Regions from separate parts of the Lysinibacillus phoenicis genome, predicted to be linked through region 4. Evidence: riboswitches for the same ligand, from Rfam matches in the RefSeq annotation. Region 4 holds a riboswitch; each other region holds the start of a gene.
The links. Region 4 has a riboswitch for thiamine pyrophosphate ahead of ABC382_RS03200 (ABC transporter substrate-binding protein). Riboswitches for the same ligand answer to the same signal wherever they lie in the genome.
Positions count from the first base shown of each region.

Region 1: it holds a riboswitch for thiamine pyrophosphate, as region 4 does, so the genes downstream of both, thiC (phosphomethylpyrimidine synthase ThiC) here and ABC382_RS03200 (ABC transporter substrate-binding protein) in region 4, are expected to answer to the same signal.
Region 2: it holds a riboswitch for thiamine pyrophosphate, as region 4 does, so the genes downstream of both, thiM (hydroxyethylthiazole kinase) here and ABC382_RS03200 (ABC transporter substrate-binding protein) in region 4, are expected to answer to the same signal.
Region 3: it holds a riboswitch for thiamine pyrophosphate, as region 4 does, so the genes downstream of both, thiW (energy coupling factor transporter S component ThiW) here and ABC382_RS03200 (ABC transporter substrate-binding protein) in region 4, are expected to answer to the same signal.

Region 1 covers NZ_JBDFMP010000002.1:2,569,893-2,575,437, reverse strand. Annotated here, with positions in the region: gene ABC382_RS14275 (methyl-accepting chemotaxis protein) at 1-1,718, shown strand, start outside; gene ABC382_RS14270 (AEC family transporter) at 1,824-2,753, shown strand; TPP riboswitch at 2,832-2,946, shown strand; gene thiC (phosphomethylpyrimidine synthase ThiC) at 3,087-4,865, shown strand; gene ABC382_RS14260 (catalase) at 4,984-5,545, opposite strand, start outside.
Region 2 covers NZ_JBDFMP010000002.1:4,029,052-4,034,596, reverse strand. Annotated here, with positions in the region: gene ABC382_RS21670 (RDD family protein) at 1-96, opposite strand, end outside; gene sppA (signal peptide peptidase SppA) at 109-1,122, opposite strand; gene mbcS (acyl-CoA synthetase MbcS) at 1,310-2,890, opposite strand; TPP riboswitch at 3,081-3,179, shown strand; gene thiM (hydroxyethylthiazole kinase) at 3,261-4,028, shown strand; gene thiD (bifunctional hydroxymethylpyrimidine kinase/phosphomethylpyrimidine kinase) at 4,016-4,840, shown strand; gene thiE (thiamine phosphate synthase) at 4,830-5,471, shown strand; gene ABC382_RS21640 (alpha/beta-type small acid-soluble spore protein) at 5,543-5,545, opposite strand, start outside.
Region 3 covers NZ_JBDFMP010000002.1:1,988,843-1,994,387, forward strand. Annotated here, with positions in the region: gene ABC382_RS11580 (MFS transporter) at 160-1,356, shown strand; TPP riboswitch at 1,422-1,529, shown strand; gene thiW (energy coupling factor transporter S component ThiW) at 1,622-2,122, shown strand; gene ABC382_RS11590 (VWA domain-containing protein) at 2,933-5,530, opposite strand; gene ABC382_RS11595 (vWA domain-containing protein) at 5,514-5,545, opposite strand, start outside.
Region 4 covers NZ_JBDFMP010000002.1:399,424-404,968, reverse strand. Annotated here, with positions in the region: gene ABC382_RS03220 (TatD family hydrolase) at 1-122, opposite strand, end outside; gene ABC382_RS03215 (ABC transporter ATP-binding protein) at 112-861, opposite strand; gene ABC382_RS03210 (ABC transporter permease) at 836-1,609, opposite strand; gene ABC382_RS03205 (thiamine-binding protein) at 1,609-1,899, opposite strand; gene ABC382_RS03200 (ABC transporter substrate-binding protein) at 1,900-2,895, opposite strand; TPP riboswitch at 3,053-3,163, opposite strand; gene parC (DNA topoisomerase IV subunit A) at 3,292-5,545, opposite strand, start outside.

The DNA.
Region 1 (5,545 bases), 2.2 Mb from region 4:
AAAATCGATTTGGCCCTTATTTAAGTAAAAATGGTAATGACATTACGACAGCTCTTATTGAAGGTGTCGATGATAAAAGTGTTTCTGAATGGTATTGGATACCAAAAGAAGAGGGACGCGCAGTTTTGACTGAACCGTATGATTATAATGTAAACGGACAAACTGTTTTAATGACAACCATTTCGGTGCCATTAGTCAATGCTTCTGGTTCATTTTTTGGTGTACTGACAGCAGATGTTTCTATAGATTTTTTAAATGAACTAACAGAATCGGTTGCACCAGAAGGTGGTTACGCAGCCATTATTACGAATAAAGGTATACTGACAGCCAATAGCTTTGGTAAAGAGCTAGATGGTCGCAATATGCAAGAGGATCCGACTTGGAAAAGTATAAGTAAGACAATGGAAAATGGCGAGCTAACAAATATGTACATTGATTCTAATCAGCTAAAGGAAAGGGCTTATAATGTCTTTGCTCCAATGATATTAGAGGATATTGATGAAACATGGACAGTTCAAGTCGTGTTACCCGAATCAAAAATACTAGAGACATATAATCACGTATTCGTATTTACGATTATTGCCTCCATTATTATGGTAATTTTAATGACAGCTGCAAGTGTGTTATTCATCTATAAACAGCTAAAGCCACTCAAGTTTTTACGTACATCTATCGAAACGGCAGCAGAGGGAGATTTAACCCAAAAGGTGGATGAGAAGTATATTAAGGCTGATGAAATTGGGGCAGTTGCATTAGCTTACAATAATATGCTAGATAAAACCAATGGTGCGATTCAAACCGTATTGAACTCTACTACATTATTAAACCAATCGTCCAATCAAGTACATGAGGCCTTTAATGAAATTGTAGCGTCTAGTCAAGAGGTGTCTGTTGCCATCAATGAAATTGCACAAGGCGCATCGAAGCAATCTGAGGATACGGAAGAAACGAATTATCGAATCATGGATTTATCTGAACAGATTGATGCCATTACAGCTCTTTCTAATGAAATGGATGAACTCTCTCATAAAACGAACGAAACAACAGAAAAGGGATTGTACGAGGTTGAAAGCTTACGTGAACGTAATATAGAGACAAATGAGATGAACGGTCGTATTCAACAACAAATCGAATCATTAGCCTCTCACATTGCGAATATTAATCATATCATTGCTTCGATCCAAAGCATTACTGAGCAAACTAATCTATTAGCTTTAAATGCAAGTATTGAGGCAGCACGTGCTGGTGAACATGGTAAAGGATTTGCTGTCGTTGCAGAGGAAGTAAGAAAGTTAGCCGAGCAATCTAAAAGTGAAACAGAAATTATTAAGAATACAGTAGAAAGCATCCTTGAAAATTCACAGCAAACAGTTGCTGTCATTGCATCTAATGCGGATTTAATGCAATCTCAAAATGAATCCGTACAAAGTACACAACTGGCATTTAAAGATAACAGTGATTTGTCACGTTCAATTGCAGCCTCTATTAGTGAATTAATGAGTAAGCTATCAAGTATGTTAGAGCATAAAAATCAAGCGATTATGGCCATCCAAAGCATATCAGCAATTTCAGAGGAAACGGCTGCCTCAGCTGAACAAGTAAGTGCATCTGCAATGGATCAACAAGCAGAGTTACAAAAAGTAGCCGAGTCTATACAAAATATGAACGATATTTCCAATGAACTGCAAGAAGTCGTGAATCGTTTTAAATTAGCGTAAAATGAAGGGCTGCCTAAACAAATAGGCAGTCTTTTTTTATTGGAAGAGACATTGACCTAGTAGAAATTCGGCACTACTATAAAAGAAGGGAAGGGGGTCATCGAAATGATGTATCTCGGAATGATTTTCTTTCAAATTGTTGCACCTATTTTAGTGTTACTTATAGTAGGTGCTATCTTACAAAAGAGATTTCGCTTTAATTTAAAAGCGTTGTCTCAGCTTATTACATATTGCTTTATGCCAGCAGCTGTTTTTGTAAATTTATATGAGACGAGTGTAGAGCTGTCTGTACTGGCAGAGGTCGGATTGTTTATTGTGCTTTTTATTGGGAGCCAAATGCTACTCAGTCACCTTTTTGCGAAGTGGCTTGGTTTAGTTAAAACAGAGGCAGCAGTTTTTAAAAATAGTGTTGTGCTCATTAACTCTGGGAACTATGGCATTCCGGTAGCTCAAATGATTTTTGTAACACAACCTATTGGTGTAGCGATTCAGGTCATCCTTGTAATCTTTCAAAATATGACAACTTATACATATGGTTTGTATAATTTAATTTCCTCTACCAAATCAGGAATGACGATTATTAAAGATTTTTTTAAAATGCCCATCATTCATGCGTTGATTATTGGTGTAGCCATGAACTATTTTAATATCGGTATTCCACAGTTTATTAAAATACCAATAGACCATGTAGCAGATGGCTTTATTGCTGTGGCACTAATCACGTTAGGTGCGCAATTATCGCAGCTTGAAATCAAATCTATGTTTAATAAAACGGTTTTCGTCAGCTGCTTCACACGTTTAATTGTCGGACCAGCCGTAGCTTTAGCCATTATTTTTTTATTGGGGTTAGATGGAGTTGTCGCTCAATCACTATTTATAGCCAGTGCTTTCCCGACATCCCGCAATAGCTCTAGTCTAGCATTGGAATACGATGTGGAATCGGCAACAGCTGCCCAAACTGTTTTATTTTCAACTATTGTCAGCTGTATAACGGTAACAATAGTGATTTATCTTGCGGACGTATTATTTGCTTAATCAATAGAATATTAAAAAATAATGAATGGAAAACTTCCATCTCATAGTAATATCTGCTACACTAGCATCAAACTAAATAGTATTAACTAGGGGAGTCTGATGAGTCAGGCTGAGAGGGAAACGCTTAGAGGTTTCTTGACCCTTTGGACCTGATCTGGCTCATACCAGCGTGGGAAAGTTAAGAAACTATTGCATAGTATGTGTATGCAATTTCAACCTTTACATTCGTGGCCGGATCCAAATAATTATTTTGGATTCGGCCTTTATTTATTTGTTAGGGTGAGCTAGATCCGGTCCTTGTAACAAAAAACATTTAAGGGAGAGAAGTAGCTCATGTCAGCAATTAGTGAAAAGAACATTACGATTATGTCTAGCTTTGAAGGAAGCAAAAAGGTGTATGTTGAAGGTTCCCGTCCGGATATTTTAGTACCAATGCGAGAAATTGCATTAAGTCCGACAACAGGAAGCTTTGGAAATGAAGAAAACGCCCCTATTCGAGTATATGATACGAGTGGTCCCTATACAGATCCATCTTATCAAGTAGATATTACAAAAGGTTTACCTGCCTTACGAAGTGGATGGATTCAAGAGCGAGGAGATGTAGAAGCATATGAGGGCCGCTCTATAAAACCGGAGGATAATGGTTTTCGTCGTGCAGATGATCCGCGTAATCATGAAAATGTCTTTCCTGAATTGGCAAGAAAGCCTTTACGAGCAAAAAAAGGGAGAAATGTAACGCAGCTGCATTATGCAAGACAGGGGATTATTACACCTGAAATGGAGTTTGTAGCGATACGTGAAAATATGGATCCAGAATTTGTCCGATCTGAAATTGCAGCTGGGCGCGCTATTATGCCTTCTAATATTAATCATCCAGAGGCGGAGCCAATGATCATCGGTCGTAACTTCCATGTGAAAATCAATGCCAATATTGGGAATTCCGCGGTATCGTCTTCTATAGCAGAAGAGGTTGAAAAAATGACATGGGCAACACGCTGGGGTGCTGATAATATTATGGATCTTTCAACAGGTAAGCATATTCATACAACGAGAGAATGGATTATTCGAAATGCAGCGGTACCAGTGGGGACAGTGCCAATTTATCAAGCATTGGAAAAGGTAAATGGCGTAGCAGAGGATTTAACGTGGGAAGTTTACCGTGATACGCTTATTGAGCAAGCCGAGCAGGGTGTAGATTATTTCACGATTCATGCAGGTGTACTATTACGCTATGTTCCCCTTACAGCTAATCGTGTAACGGGAATTGTATCTCGTGGTGGTTCTATTATGGCACAGTGGTGTTTATATCATCATCAAGAGAATTTCCTTTATACTCATTTTGAGGAAATCTGTGAAATTATGAAGACTTATGATGTTGCTTTTTCTTTAGGTGATGGCCTACGTCCAGGTTCAATTGCAGACGCCAATGATGAAGCCCAATTTGCAGAGCTTGAAACACTAGGTGAACTAACACAGATTGCGTGGAAACATGATGTTCAAGTGATGGTGGAGGGGCCAGGTCATGTACCGATGCATCTGATTAAAGAAAACATGGACAAGCAATTAGAAGTTTGTAAGGAGGCGCCTTTTTATACGTTAGGTCCACTTACAACGGATATTGCTCCAGGCTATGACCACATTACATCGGCTATTGGGGCAGCGATGATTGGCTGGTTTGGGACAGCAATGCTCTGCTATGTGACACCAAAGGAGCACCTTGGCTTACCTAATCGCGAGGATGTTCGAGTGGGAGTAATTACGTATAAAATAGCGGCACATGCGGCAGATTTAGCGAAGGGGCATCCTGGTGCACAACGCCGAGATGATGCACTATCAAAAGCACGTTTTGAATTCCGCTGGCGTGATCAATTCAATCTATCTCTCGATCCAGAAAGAGCGGTGGAGTATCATGATGAGACTTTGCCAGCAGAAGGAGCAAAAACAGCACACTTTTGCTCTATGTGTGGTCCTAAGTTCTGTAGTATGCGAATTTCACAAGATATTCGAAATTATGCTAAAGAAAAAGACTTGAATACGACAGAAGCGATCCATCGAGGTATGAAGGAAAAGGCAGAGGAATTTAAAAAAGCGGGTAGTCAGATTTATCAATAATGTAAAAAGGCTTGTGTTGTAGTATCGACACAAGCCTTTTGTGATTAAAAAACTCCATGTGAGTGAAAAATTCACATGGAGTAAAAATTGGATTTGGATATCAATAATAAGTGGAATATTAAACGTTTGTTGGTTGTTTTACATATGGGTTTGTAAGATCCATACCTTCTAATGAAAGACCCATTGCTTTTGCTACACCTTCACCATATGCTGGATCTGCTAAATAGCAGTGAAGGATGTGACGGCGCTTGATGAATTCTTCAACAGAAGCCATATCATTTGCCGTATTTTCAAATAGACGTTGTTGCTCTTCTGCCGTCATAAGTCGGAATAGTTTACCTGGTTGTTCAAAGTAATTGTTGTCGTCTTCACGGAAGTCGTGAATACCTGCATGACCATCGATACGTAATTCAGGCTCTTTATAGTCTAAGTTATGCTCCCATTCACCATAGCTATTTGGTTCATAACCTAGTGTTGAACCAAGGTTGCCATCAAAACGCATTGCACCATCACGGTGGAAAGTGCGGAATGGACATTTCGGTGCGTTAACAGGAAGCATATAGTGGTTAACACCGAGACGATAACGCTGTGCATCTGCATATGCAAAGATACGACCTTGTAACATTTTATCTGGTGAGAAGCTAATACCAGGAACAATATTAGACGGTGCAAATGCAGCT
Region 2 (5,545 bases), 3.6 Mb from region 4:
ATAGTTTGTAGGCTTTGCCGATTTTTCTGGGGTGTTGATAAGAAAGCCATTTTCCATAGAGGGTGAGCCCTGCATAACAATTTCATTGTTTGTCATTGTACTTCCCCCTTAGTATTCCCCATATAAATACATCATTTTAGGCGCACTGTAGTCCGTCATAATTTTCATTAGCATCTTTTCTTCCGCAGATGGACCAAATATGGAGCCAATTTTCATACCAACATATGATTGCCAGCCTCCCATATCATATGCATACTCAAATAATGCAGCATCTTCAAGGCCATAATCTGCTCGTAACGCTGCGATAGCTGCTTCTTCATCCCCAATTTCATCAATTAAGCCTGCCTCAAGCGCTTTTGTACCACCAAGAATACGACCATCTGCCACTTTCTTCACATCTGCTTCAGACATATTACGACCTTGCTCTACTATGTCCACAAATTCTTCATATGTTTCATTAATCATATCTTGCATCATGGCACGTTCCTCTGCTGTCACTTCACGCATTGGACTTAGCATATCCTTATGTTCACCTGATTTAAACGTTTCAAATTTCACACCAACTTTTTCAGCTAATGCTTGGTAGTTAATAGATTGCATAATAACACCAATCGATCCTGTAATTGTATCACGATGCGCAAATATTTTATCTGCAGGTGCTGAAATATAATATCCACCTGATGCTGCCATAGAATCCATAGATACATAAATCGGAATTTGACGTTCTTCTTTAATCTTTAAGAGCTTTTTATAAATATCTGCTGATTCTTTGACGCCACCACCTGGTGAATTGACACTTAAAACAATGCCTTGTACTGAATCATCATACAAAATATTATCCAATTGCTCTAGGAAAAATTGATGATCATAGGCAACTGGTTGCCATAATGTACTTGAGCCGATATCTTGAATTGTTCCATCTACCTTTAAATAAGCAATCCGCTTATCAAAATTATCTCCTTCAATTACATTTTCATATACATCTAAATTATTTCCTGCCATTAAACTATCAAAATTACCTAGGAAATCTGCTTTAAATAGAGCAAAAATGGTGTTAATCCCCAATGAAAATAATAAAAGAACACCTGCGACTACTAAAGCAACCCACCTTTTAACATTCATGTCTTTCCGCCTCCTTAACACGTAATACGAATGACTAGCTTTTTTGTTTCATTTTTTTGCAATTATATGCAAAAAGATTTATACTATTTATTTCCTCATAATACCTTACCTAAAAAAACAAAAAAAATCAAAGTCCATTGCCATTCTTGAACTTTGATTTTCGACATTATTTCCTAGGAAATGATAATTAGTGTAGTTGTTTTGCTTCTTGCTGTCTTAATTCAACACGTCGAATTTTCCCCGAGGATGTTTTCGGTAGCTCTTCCACAAATTCAATAGCACGCGGATATTTATAAGGTGCTGTCAATAGTTTCACATGATCTTGAAGAGTTCGAATAAGTGCTTCATCACCATTTTCAGCATTTCGAAGTACAACAAAAGCTTTAACAATATTTCCCCGAACTTTATCTGGGCTCGCAATAACAGCCGCTTCTTTTACAGCTGGGTGCTTCATCAAAGCATCTTCTACCTCAAATGGCCCAATTGTGTAGCCAGAGGATATAATGACATCATCTCCACGACCCTCAAACCAAAAGTAACCATCTTGATCTTTATAAGCACGATCACCTGTAATATACCACTCTCCACGGAATTGTAAATTTGTTCGTTCCGGGTCATTTAAATATTTTTTAAACAGTGCGGGAGTGGTGCGATGAACAGCAATATCGCCAACTTCTCCAACAGCAACAGGGTTACCGAAATCGTCTATAATTTCAACCTTATTGCCAGGAGTTGGTTTTCCCATAGAACCAATTCTAGCTTCCATTCCAACCATTGTGCCAACAAGTAATGTGTTTTCCGTCTGACCGTAGCCATCTCGGACTTGCAAATCGAAAGTCTTCGAAAATACGTTAATGACCTCGCTATTCAAAGGCTCTCCTGCTGATACAGCTTGACGAAGTGCCGTTAAATCGAATTCATGTAAATGTTCTAGTGCTGCCATAAAACGATATTCTGTAGGTGTGCAACATAAAACATTTATTTTAAATTTTTCGAGTAACCTTAGATAGGTAGATGCATCAAATTTCCCCTTATATACAAATGCAGTAGCACCACTCCCTAATGTTGCTAGAAACGGACTCCAAATCCATTTTTGCCAACCTGGTGCTGCTGTCGCCCAAACAATATCATCTTCTTGCACACCTAACCAGTGTGGTGCTGTTGTTCGTAAATGTGCATAGCCCCAGCTATGAGTATGTACAGCTGCTTTTGGGTTTCCTGTTGTACCACTTGTATAAGCTAAGAATGCAGTATCTGTACTTTTTGTTGGAGAAGAACTTATGTAAGTTGTAGGTTGAATGCGCATTTTTTCTAAAAGTGGTTGCCAAGGTTCATGGGCCTTCCCTATAACAAATTGTTGCATTCCTTGTAAATTGTTCACCTGATCAAATTGATCAATATAAGGCTCGTAAGCAACAATTCCTTTAGCATTTGCATGCTTGATGCGATATTCAATGTCTTTAGTTCTTAGCATTTCTGAGCTCGGAATAATGGTTAATCCAGCTTTCAATGCTGCAATATATACAATATATGCTTCCACTGAACGAGGTACCATCACTAAAATCACATCACCTTTTGATAAACCTTGCATCGTGAATACGTGTGCAGCTTGATTTGCCCTTTCAAGTAAATATGCATATGTAATAAATTGTACATCCTTATTTTCCTCGTAAATAATTAATGCATTTTTTGTTGTATCTTGAGCATATTTTTCAATTTCATCTGTTATGTTATACCATTCTGGTGCAACTAAATCTTGTCTCTTCATGGCAAATGCCCCCTTTTGCTATGACACATTATAAAACTCTTTTTTCAGCATTTTCAATGGTTTGCGCTTAATTTTGGAAAAGTCATGACAACTATCATACTCTGCTATATGGCATCGGTCACATTTTGTCGATAGGTAAACTTGCTATTGAATACAATTGAAAAGTATGGTACATTTTGGTCAACTAAAAGCAAGATTGCAGGGGGACTCGTCAAGAGTTGAGAAGGTAAAACCTGACCCTTTGAACCTGTTAGTTAATACTGACGTAGGGAGCAATAAACATCTATTGATGAAAGGCTCTTTTTCGTGCATTTTTACACAAAAAGAGCCTTTTTTGCATGCTTACGTCCATCCATAAAGGAGGACTACGATGATATTTCAAACAATCCGTCAACAGCAACCACTGATTCATTGTATTACAAATTATGTGGTAGCAAATTTCCAAGCAAATGGTTTATTAGCAATAGGCGCTTCCCCGGTTATGGCTGATGATAGCCGTGAGGTAGAGGAAATGGTAGCACTCGCTCAAGCCTTGTTAATTAACATCGGTACACTCAATGATCGAACTAAAGAATCTATGTTGTTAGCAGGCAAAATGGCCAATAAACTTGGAATTCCAGTCATTTTAGATCCTGTCGGTGCTGGTGCCACTACTTATCGAAAAGAAACGGTACGATACTTGCTTGAGGAAGTACATTTTTCGGTCATTCGTTGTAATGTTGGGGAACTAGCAGCAATAGCCAATGTTGACTGGCAACAAAAAGGTGTCGATAGTGGGAATGGCTCCATTGCTTTAGAAGAAGAGGCGATCTTATTAGCCCAACATTATCAATGCATTGTTATCATAACAGGAGAACGAGATTTTATAACAGATGGTGTGGATAGCCAATGGATAAATGGCGGGAATATGCAAATGACCGAGGTAACAGGGACAGGCTGTTTACTTAGTGCTATTTGCGGTGCCGCCTATATTGCAGGCCATAATCCATACCGACAATTAGCGGACACATTAACTTACTATAAAAAAGCTGCGGTACTGGCGTCAGCGTTTACATCAGATATTGGTGATTTCCAAATAGCTTTACTAAATGCTCTTTATCGCCTATCGAAGGATGGTGAAGCTTCATGCATATTGTAACGACGATTGCAGGCTCAGATAGTGGTGGCGGTGCAGGCATACAGGCTGATTTAAAAACATTTCAGGAATTAGGGGTGTTTGGTACTTCAGTAATTACAGCTTTGACAGCACAAAATACAATGGGTGTGTCAGGAGTTTTCCCTATTGATCACTCCTTTGTTGAAAAACAATTTCAAGCTTTAATCGAAGATTTTTCAATTGCTGCAATTAAAACAGGGATGCTTTATTCCTCTGATATTATTAAAGCTATCGCACATATGATTCATAATCAAAACATCCCACTAATTGTTGATCCAGTAATGATTGCAAAGGGTGGAGAAAGCTTATTACTGCAAGAAGCTATTGAAGCAATGCGCTCTTCTCTACTACCACTTGCTACAATCGTTACCCCCAATATCCCTGAAGCAGAGGCTCTGACAGGGAGAAAAATACATGATGTTTCAGATATACGTGAAGTAGCTCAAGGTTTTTTTCAATTAGGTGTACATTGCGTCATTCTTAAAGGTGGCCATTTAGCAGATCCAAATTTTGCTATTGATTATGTATTTTTTCAAAACGGTAAATCTTTTTCTATGCAAACTCCACGTATTCAAACGTCCAATACCCATGGCACAGGTTGCACATTTTCAGCAGCAATCACTGCTTTTCTTGGTCAAGGTTTTGCGATGGATAAGGCAATTATCGAAGCTAAAAAATTTATTCAATTAGCAATTTTACATGATTTATCTATTGGTCATGGTTATGGACCAACAAATCATTTTGCTTATCAACTGCATAAGGATTCCTGTGAGGTGTTGATTTATGAAACGTGAGGATTTACAACTTTATTTTATTATGGGCACAAGCAATGTTAGTCATCAGAATCCCCTTCATGTACTAGAGAGAGCGTTGCAAGCTGGAATTACCATGTTTCAATTTCGAGAAAAAGGTTCCCATGCATTAACTGGATTTGCCTATGAACAATTTGCACGTCAATGTCAAAAACTATGTCAACAATATAACGTTCCTTTTATTGTCAATGATGATGTCGAACTTGCATTACGACTTGGTGCGGACGGTGTTCATATCGGACAAGATGATTTACATGTTAGCATAGCACGTAAAAAAATTGGTAATATGATTCTTGGTGTTTCTGTGCATTCCCAGGACGAACTAGAAACAGCCATTATCCATCAAGCAGATTATGTAGGTATTGGTCCGATTTTTGCAACAACTTCAAAACGGGATGCACAATCACCATGTGGTACAAATTTTTTGCAGCAAGCTCACAATTTCTATCCTGAATTACCAATTGTAGCGATTGGTGGAATTAACCCTACCAATGCATACGCCGTATTTCAAGCTGGGGCAGATGGTATTGCTGTTATTTCAGCTATCTGTGAAAGTATAGATATTAAGCATACAGTAAATACGTTAAGGTCTGTGACACGCATAAATGGTTGATTTTTAAACAAACTAAAACCAGTGCCTTTTTACGGTCACTGGTTTTAAGTTTATAAATGCTTAGTCAGCATTTA
Region 3 (5,545 bases), 1.6 Mb from region 4:
TATAGCATCACATGTCATCTTAAATAACCTAAGAAGATAACTTTTGTGGAAAACCATTCTAAATATCGAACCACTTCAATAATCTTAACTAATAGCCAAGCGATAATTCTTTATGATAGACTGTACTATATTTGATTACAAAAAAAGGGGGTTTATTCGATGACCCAGCAGAAGTCCAATAAGGCGGCTTTGTATATTTTAATGTTTAACATGTTTATCGCAATGGGGAGTATTGGGATTATTATTCCTGTCATGCCTGAGTACTTAAAAATATTCGGTGCAGCAGGACAAGTTCTAGGTATGCTTATTGCAACGTTCGCCTTAGCTCAATTCGTATTTTCTCCAATTGCTGGGAATCTTTCGGATCAGTATGGTCGAAAAAATTTAATTATTTTCGGTCTTATCGTGACAGGTCTTGCACAAATCGGCTTTGGCCTTGCTACAGACGTATGGATGCTCTTTCTAGCACGCTTTTTAGGTGGTCTTGGTTCTGCATTTGTTGCACCTCCTATTATGGCTTTTGTAGCCGACGTCACAACCTATGAAGAACGTGGGAAAGGAATGGGTATGTTAGGTGCTGCTATGTCTCTTGGTTTTATGATAGGACCTGGTATTGGTGGCTTTTTGGCAAAGGTAAGCTTACACTTCCCATTTTTCACAGCTGGAGCTGCTGCCATTGTAGCATCTATTTTATCTTACTTTTTATTACCTTCTACCAAACCAAACACTGCTCAGCAGAAACAAAAGCAAGACAATCTGGCGAAGCAAATGGCTCGTTCCATACATATGCCTTATTTTGTTATGCTCATAATTATGCTCGTGTTCTCGTTCGGCATTGCTAATTTCCAAACGACTTTGTCCTTATTCGTGACAGAAAAGTTTAATTACACACCCGTAGATATCGCGATTATTTTAGTTGTCGGTGGTGCTTTTGGGGTCGTTGTACAAATGTTTATTATTACACCACTATTTAATCGTTTTGGTGAAATGAAAGTCGTATTAGTCAATTTATTTATTGCATCCGTTGCTATTTTCTTAATATTATTCGTTTCTGGCTTTGCCCTTATATTAGTTGTAGCAACTATTTTCTCTACAGCAACAACACTAATTCGACCAGCTGTTAATACGCTAATCTCAAAGCTTGCAGAGAAAGAACAGGGATTTGCTGCAGGCTTGAATAATGCTTATATGAGTCTTGGTAATATGATTGGACCAGCATTAGCAGGTCTATTATTCGACTGGAATATGAACAGCCCGTATATTTTTGGCTCCATCATATTATTAGCATGTTTCTTCCTTGCTCTTGTCTGGACATTGAAAAAAGCACCTCATTTAATGCATCCAGATACAAAGTAGTCTGAAAAATCATTGACTATTTTTAGCAGTATGTTACATTAATGTTGGTAAACTAATTAAATAAAATTAACCACTAGGGGAGTCTTTAAAAGGCTGAGACGTATATGTTTAGATACGGACCCTTTGAACCTGATCTAGTTCATACTAGCGGAGGGAAGTGGCGCTACTTGCTATTATCATTGTATACGCGAGGCCGCTTCCTATTGTTTTTAGGTAGCGGCCTTTTTATTTCCCTAGTGAAACTTTATCAAAAGGAGTGAACTTGATGTCAATTCGTAAATTAACGGTCATGGCTTTATTAGTAGCTATTGCCGTAGCAGGCTCTACCTTTGTCTCCATCCCGACAGGAATTGCACGTGCCTTTCCCATCCAGCATGCAATTAACGTGGTAGGTGCAATTCTATTAGGACCAGTTCCTACAGTCCTAATTGCCTTTGTTACTGCCATCATTCGAATCCTTACAGGGACAGGATCATTATTAGCGATCCCTGGCAGTGTTATTGGCGCATTATGTGCTGCCCTCGCTTATAAATACAGCAGTAAAATGTGGTTAGCTGGCATTGGCGAAATCATTGGAACAGGAATTCTTGCTTCACTGATCGCTGTACCTTATGCAAAGTTACTAATGGGGACCTCCGTAGCTGCCTTATTCTTCATGCCAGCCTTTTTAACATCCAGTACTATAGGTGCTCTTTTAGGCGTAGTGATTGCTAACAGTTTGCGGAAGACCGTCCTAGTAAAGAGCTTTAATTCTTCACTTTATTGAGTGAACGGGTTCTGTGTTTTTATATAGTATTAGATGGAGAAATTCCATTATATCTGATGATAACTTTGTTTGTTCTTTTAGAGCGGGGACATTTGCTTTTGGAGCGGATACCTGTCTCTTTGGAGCGCTTTCCCTCACTTTATGAGCGAATACACCACCCCTTGGAGCGCTTCTCCTTACTTTTCGAGCGGTTACCTGTCTCTTTGGAGCGCTTTCCTTCACTTTATGAGCGGTTACCTGTCTCCTTGGAGCGCTTTCTCTTACTTTTGGAGCGGTTACCTGTCTCCTTGGAGCGCTTTCCTTACTTTTGGAGCGGTTACCTGTCTCCTTGGAGCGCTTTCCTTACTTTATGAGCGGATACACCACTCCTTGGAGCGCTTCTCCTTACTTTCGAGCGGAGACCTGTCTCCTTGGAGCGCTTTCCCTTACTTTTCGAGCGGATACACCACTCCTTGGAGCGCTTCCCTTCACTTTATGAGCGGATACACCACTTCTTGGAGCGCTTTCCCTTACTTTTGGAGCGGATACACCACTCCTTGGAGCGCTTTCCTTTACTTTTGGAGCGGTTACCTGTCTCCTTGGAGCGCTTCCCTTACTTTTCGAGCGGATACAACACTCCTTGGAGCGCTTTCCCTTACTTTTGGAGCGAGGATCCCCCTTCTTGGTGCGTTTTCCTCAACTCTATAAGCAGTTACACTTCTTTGCAGTGCACTCGCCCTCACCGCTCAATCGAGGACTACTTTTTCATTCACCTCAAAGAATATAAAAAAGCAGTACAAAACTGTTTCGTTTTGTACTGCTTCTACTATATTACGATCTTTTTTTCATACCCTTTAATAATTGGGCAACATTGGTGTCTTCTGCCTGTACAGGTTTTTCCTCAACGAGCTGTTCTTTTTTCTTCGGTTTTGTGAGGAAGCTCCAGCCAAAACGCCTTATTGTAATATCAATAAAGAATAGTAGCATGCCTGCTAGGAGAAGCCATGAGGCAATGTTTTGACGGTCCGCTCCTTTTTTTGCAAAGTCACGGAAAACTTCTTGTGGTTCCTTTAAGACAGATCCACCAGTTTGTTTGGTTAATTCTTCTACTAAATGTTCATTTACAGGAAGTAGTTCATATTCAGCACTATAAGGAACGCTTAGTCCTGCTTGATATATGGCCTGCTTTTCATCAGCTATACGGAAGAAAATTAATCCTGGTTCAGCCTGTACAGTAGCTCGAACTTGAGAGGTCGAAATGGTTTCAAGTTGTGTTTCTAGCTCTTCACCTGCTTCATTAACTGCTACAATATCTAAAAATGCTGCTTCATTTGTAGGATCCGTAATCATAAAGGAACCATCTGTTTCCAATCTCACATCGTAGGCAACATCATTATAACTAGGAAGCATTTGTGAAATAAGTGTTTGCCAAAATGTCTCCCAATCCTGCCATCTTGCCCAATCTCCTGTCCATTTTCCGGTAGAATCGGATGTAAAGGCGAATGTTTTACCTAGACCGTATTGCCACTGTGCTAACACAGGATCTTCCTTCTCACTTTCTGCAATGACGGTAGCTCCTTGTTTAGCTGTTGTCCCAATATATGCATTCATTTGAGGGACACCATTAGCAAACAGTGTATTCCAACCTGCCGCATTATAGATTGCTGGATAAAATGGGTTATCCTCAATATAGGTACGGGAAATCATAGCTGTTTCACGAGATAAAATAGAAGGAATGGTTTGCTCATCAATAACATCGTAGAAACGACCACTGCCCATGTCACTTAGCGCTTCTAGTAAGTTTGCGTCGGCATCTTGACCAATCGCAACAGTCGATAATGTGATACCGTTCTCTTTCCCATCAGCAATTAAATCTTCATAATTCCCTGACTGTGATTGCCCATCTGTTAAGAGAATAATATGCTTACGTTGCAGCTTTAGATCTGCAAGATTTTCATAGGCTTTTGCAAGTGAACTATAAATCTCTGTTCCACCACCTGGTGTAACGGATAAAATCGTATCTACTGCTTCTTCTTTACTACTCAGAGGCGCTGTCTCTATAATCTCCCATGGCCGATCATCAAAGGCGATAAATCCTAATGTATCTTCATCGCGCAACATTTCTACTGAACGTGCAGCAGCTTCCTTAGCAAGCTCGAGCTTGGACCCAGACATACTGCCAGAACGATCGAGTACAATGACTAATCCTAATGAAGGTAGTTGCTCTTTTCCCTTTATTTCCATTTCTACAGGTAATAAAGTTTCAATTGGCGTTTTGAAATAGCCCCCTAAACCAAAACTGTTTTCCCCTCCAACCATGGTGAAACCTACACCAAAGTTTTTGACAGCTTGCTCAATAACACTCATTTTTGCCTCACCTACTAAATGGCCAGGAACATTGTCAAAAATGATTGCATTATATTGCAAATAGCTGGACAGTTCATTTGGTAAACTTTTAGGCTCAATAACATCAAAGGCTATGGATTGACTACCAAGTGCTGCTGCGATAGGTGAGGCTGTTTCGTAACCATTGACAATGAGTAAATGTGGTTCACTTTGCACCATTGTGACACTTGTTAACTTATTGTTTTCAAAAATAGCATCCTGTCCTACTTGTACAACAGCCTCATATTTTACTAGTCCTTCAGCAGTCGCTGCGTGCTTATAGGTAAACATATTCGTACCTTCATTAAGCTCAATAGACTCACGATGAATAAGCTCATCATTTTCATATAATAGCAGCTCACCTTTACCTGCTGCTGTTGCATAAATCTCTGTCACTAATTGTTGCTGCTCCCCTACATAAGCAACTTGAGGGGATACAAAGCTTTTTAGCGAAACATCATGCACAACAGGCTGACTAAAAGGTACAACATCTACACTAATGTTAGAGTCTTTTAACCTTGTAGCGAATTCTAAGACATCTCCTTTTGTCTCATTAGCATCAGTTAATAGCACAAAACGAGTTGCTTTTTTTGGATTAACAATACCAGTTGCCAGTTGGAGACTTTGTTCAATATTCGTTTGATCGGTTGCTTTTATTTCAGTAAGCTTCGGTACTTCCTTTAGCGTTTTTGATAATATGGCTTCTGTTTGTAAAGTGGAAGAAAAAGAATACACCCCTGCAAGCTGTTGATCCTTTTTCGATTGTAGGCTTTCCTGTATAAACTGAACCATCTCATCTTCTGTACCATTCATAGAAGCAGAACGGTCTATTAAATACACAATTTGTTCTTCTTTTATGGGCAATAATAGATAGGGACCAGCTAACGCAAAAACTAAGCACCCTACTGCGATTATGCGAATAGCAAGCACAACAACATGACTCTTTTTTAGTCGCTGCCTTTCACGAAAATAAGTCCATCCAAAATAGAAGAACAATGGAAGTAATAGCAACAATACTAATGGCCAATCAATTCGTAAATCCACGACGTCGTTGCACCT
Region 4 (5,545 bases):
AATGTCCTTTGGCATGATGTCAAATGCATGCTAACCGCAATGACAAAATCGGCATCTTCTAGCAAAGTTGGAATCTCCTCATCTTTATACTGATCTAAATGAATATGAGCATCAATCAGCATGCATATCACCCTTTTCTTCTTGTAAATACATAAATAATTGTTGCTTTAAGGCTGTAAATGCAGCAGAATGACGAATTTCCTCTCGGCGAGGTCTAGCAAACGGTACGATCATTTCCTTTTTAACCGTTGCAGGCCTTTTTGTTAAGACTAATATTCGATCTGCCAAAAAGAGAGCCTCTTCTATACTATGCGTAACAAATATAATAGATTTCCGGTACTCTTCCCAGATAGATAAAAGCCATGCCTGCATTTCCAATCTCGTAAATTCGTCTAGCGCCGAAAAGGGTTCATCTAAGCATAAAATGGGCTTATCACTAACTAAGGCACGTATGAAGGAGACTCGCTGCTGCATGCCGCCTGACAGTTCATTTGGATAGGCATCGATAAAGGACCCAAGACCAACCTTTTCTAGCCATTCCTTGGCACGTTCGACGTTTGGTTTACGCTGTAATTCCTCCACGATGGTAACGTTCTCTAAGATGGTACGCCAAGGCAATAGACAAGGCTGCTGGGGCATATAGCCAATCGTCCCTCTCTTTTGCTGTAAATCCTCTCCATTTAATAAAATGGCCCCATGATCGATTGAAGAGACACCACCTATTAATTGAAACAACGTACTTTTACCACTTCCTGAAGGACCCACAATAGCTACAAACTCGCCATCCTTAACCTCAAAGGACAGATCTTCAAGGACTTGCAGGGCATCAAAGGATTTACTGATGTTTTGAATGCTGAGCATGGTTGCCTCTCCCCTTCACCATGATTTTTTCTATAAATCGTATACTGCTAAACAACAGTAAGCTTAACAAAACAATGGCAAAAATCGCGACAAATACACGATCCGTGCGAAAGGAGGATTGAGCTAAGGTCATATATACGCCAATACCCTTTTTCGCACCAAGCCACTCTGCAATGACAGCACCCATGACACTGTATGTAGCAGCGATTTTAACGCCTGAAAATATAGCAGGATATGCATGCGGCCATTCCAATTTCCAAAAAGTTTGCGAAGTTGTCGCACCAATCATCGCAAAATAGTGCTTTAATTCAGGTGAAGTTTGACGAAATCCGTCCATGGCCGCAATGACTATCGGGAAAAAGCACACAAGGCAAATAATAATGAGCTTTGGTAATAAGCCAAAGCCAAACCATATTATGAGCAGCGGTGCTAAGACAAGTATTGGGATATTTTGCGACATGATCAAAATCGGATAAAACAACTCCCGAATAAACAAAAATCGATGCAACACAATAGCTACCGTTAATCCACAACCAATACCAATAGCAAGACCTAATATGGCCAATTGCACCGTAGCCAAAGCATGTGGTAAAAAGGTTGGATACGACTGAAAGCCTTCCATCAGAATACGACTTGGTGCAGGTAGAAGCCAATGGGGAACTTCAGCCACATGCACGACTAGTTCCCAGATGAATAAGAGGAAGGCGATAAAGATGATCGTCCTTCCCTTTTGAAACGCTTGTTTCATTACTGATATTTCTCCGTTAATGTATCCATGGTAATACCAGTTGGCTGATAGAGTATTTTCACTTGTGTAATCACATTAATAGCACCAAGCTCTATCATCTTGTCATTCATTTTCTCAATAAGTTGAAGCAATGTTGACAGCTCACCTTCCATCGTCGTTTCTAGCGGATGTACTTCATATTTCACACCAGATGCATCAATCACAGCAATGGCTGCATCCACATAAGGAATGACATCCTCATATTTCTCTGTTTTCGGGATAATTTGGACACTGATTAATGAATTTGCCATTTATTTGGCCTCCTTTTTAGGTAAGAAATCATTCGTAAAGGCTTGCTTTGCATCAAACTCGCCCTCTAATACCTTGTTGCTAGACATCCAATTAGCATAGTTTTCCCATACAGAAAGCTTTTGCTCTCCCCATTGCTTCGCATCGTCCTGATATTTATCAGCTAACCATTCTTGACTTTTATGCACTAATTCTTTATCTAAGTCAGGTGCCGCTTCTAGTAAAATATCTGCAGCCTCACTTGGATGCTCGATTGCGTATTCATAACCTTTAGAAGCAGCTGCAACAAAGGCTTTTACAACATCAGGATTGTCCTTTATCATTTTTTCATTAGTAGCCAATACAGGCGTATAATAATCCAACTGATCACTATAATCCGTTAAATACAACATATTAATCTTTTCCCCACGAAGCTCTGCCTCAATACCTGTCCATGCATAATAAATCCACGCAAAATCAATATCTTTTTCCATCATCGTGAAGAAATCTAAATCACCTGCATTGACAATATCTAATTGATTAATATCGGCATTTTCTGTTTGCATTAACGATTGGAGTACCGCTTGCTCTAGTGGGGCTCCCCAACCGCCATAAGTTTTACCTTCGAAATCCTTTGGTGAGGTAATCCCTTTAGAAGCAATCGAAGCAAAGCCCGATGTATTATGCTGAATGATGGCGGCAATCGAAACAAGTGGTACATCCTGGACACGTGCCTGTGTGATGCCTTCCTGATAGCTTACCCCAAATTCTGCCTTACCAGAAGCTACAAGCTGATCTGCTCCCGCTTCCCCTGGCATCATAATATCAACATCTAAGCCTTGTTCCTCAAAATAACCAAGCTTTTTCGCGACATAAAGCCCTGTATGATTTGTATTCGGAGTCCAATCCAGTACTACTGACACCTTTTTTAGCTTATCAGTTGCCTGCTTGTCCTCCTTGTCACTACAGCCCACTAATGTTACAAGTGCAGCCAATAGAATAAATAACCATTTTTTCATGCTAGGTCCTCCCAGTTTGTAATATGAAAGTGTTCATAAAGGAATGCGTGTCACCAGAAAGAAAGCGTAAATACGATGGGCAAGAGGTGTTTGAAAATATAAAAAAACGCCTAGGATTCCTCCCAGACGTAAATTGCAATCAATCTTCAAAACTTTGCTTTTTTGAATAGATGTTCCCTACGCTGGTACGAGCCAAATCAGGTTCAAAGGGTCAGCGTCTATCGGACACAATCTCAGCTAGCAACTACTAGCCCCCCTACATTCTTTCGCTATGAACTTTTCGTTGATTATTATACCCATAGTTACTCTTAAAAGACAAGGTACTAATTTGGTTTAACCGTTTTACACCAAAAAAAGCCCAGCTCACAAAAGAGACTGGGCGTTAAAAAAGCTTGGTTATTGTTCCTTTTTGGTCGTTAGAACATGGGAAATAGCCCCATCTGTTGCGATATCCACTTTGAACGATCCATTGGAATGGCGATCAGCACGAGTCAATGCTTGGACATCTAACACCTCTTGCACGCCTTTTTCTGTTTCAATAACAATCTGCTCCTCATCTGTTGCTTGAATAACGGCCACAATGCGGTGCGGATTTGCTTTTAATTCTGTTAATACTTTTAGACCACGTTTTGCACGACTGGCTACTTCAACCTCTGCGACATTCATTTTCTTAACAGCCCCACGCTGTGTCACAATGACAACATATTGCGTTTGATCTGGTTGTAGCACATTCACACCGACTAAGGCTTCTCCATCTTTTAGCGTAATGCCCTTTACTCCGCCTGTTTTTACACCTGTTACTGGTAATTCCTCCATTGGGAAACGAATTGAATAAGCCGTATCTGTTGTTAACATCAATTCCACGTCATCCGTCACAAACGCTGCATAGATCATGGCATCGCCAGCCTTCACATTCATCGTTTTAATTGGTTTTGAATAACGTGTCACCGCGTAATCGGCAAGTGGAGAGCGTTTAATTTGACCATCCTTTGTCGCAGTGAAAATGTACGTATTTGGTTGATCAAATGTTTCAAAGCCATATACAGCGATAATTGACTCATCTTCACCCGTTGGCACGATACTTGAAATATGCTGACCAAGATCCTTCCAGCGAATATCTGGCAGCTCATGAACAGGCTGATAAATATAATTGCCTCGATTTGTAAATAGGAGTAAATGGTGCTGTGTATTTAAGGTTGCTTCATACAATAAGTAATCCGAATCCTTCATCGCAAAATCCTGACCATTTGAGGCGGCATGTGAACGTGTCGAAGTACGTTTAATATAGCCATCCTTCGTTACGGTTACGACAACCTCTTCACTTGGTACAAGAACATCTAAGGTAATTTTAATCTCTTCAATTTCTTGCTCAATTCTTGAGCGACGAGGCTCTGTAAAGCGTTTCTTAATATCAAGCAATTCTTGTTTAATGACACGTACAAGCTTTGCCTCACTTTGTAAAATCCCCTCTAGCTTAGCAATCAACCTATTTAGCTCGTCCTGTTCTTGTCGAAGCTCTGTAATGTCTGTATTGGTTAAACGGTATAATTGCAAGCTGACAATCGCCTCTGCCTGTACCTCTGTAAAATCAAACTTCGCCTGTAAATTAAGCTTGGCATCCTTTTTATCATTAGAAGAACGGATTGTTGCAATCACTTCATCTAAAATGGAAAGGGCTTTAATTAACCCATCCACGATATGGGAACGATCCTTCGCCTTTTGTAAATCGTAAATGGAACGGTTCGTGACTACTTCTTTTTGATGGGCAATATAGGCATCCAATAATAATGGTAAGGTCATCATTGTTGGACGACGATTATGAATGGCAATCATATTAAAATTATAAGCTACCTGTAAATCCGTTGTTTTAAATAAGTATTGGAGAATTCCTTGTCCTGGTACATCCTTTTTCAGTTCAATGACAACACGTAAGCCAGTTCTATCAGATTCATCACGAATTTCCGCAATCCCCTCAAGACGTTTATCTACGCGTTGCTCATCAATTTTTTTCACAAGATTCGCCTTATTGACATCGTAAGGTAATTCTGTGATAACAATTTGCTCTTTACCACCCTTAATAGGCTCCACAACCGCTTGTGCACGGACAATAATTTTACCGCGACCCGTTTCATATGCTTTTTTAATGCCATCAACGCCTTGGATAATACCACCTGTTGGGAAATCTGGCCCTTTAATGACCGTCATTAATTCATCCACTGTCGCAGTAGGCTTATCTAAGCGCATTAATACGGCATCTAGCACTTCATCTAAAGCATGTGGCGGAATATCTGTCGCATACCCCGCCGAAATCCCTGTAGACCCATTCACTAGTAAGTTAGGGAAACGTGCTGGTAAAACAGTTGGCTCCATATCCTGGTCATCAAAGTTCGGTACAAACTCAACCGTTTTCTTGCCGATATCTCGTAGCATTTCACCAGCAATCGCAGATAATCGTGCCTCCGTATAACGCATGGCAGCTGGTGGATCTCCATCGACCGAACCATTGTTCCCATGCATCTCAATAAGCATATGACGTGCTTTCCAGTCCTGACTCATACGCACCATCGCTTCATAGACAGAGCTATCTCCGTGTGGATGGTAATTACCGATTACATTACCGACTGTTTTCGCAGATTTTCGGAACGGCTTA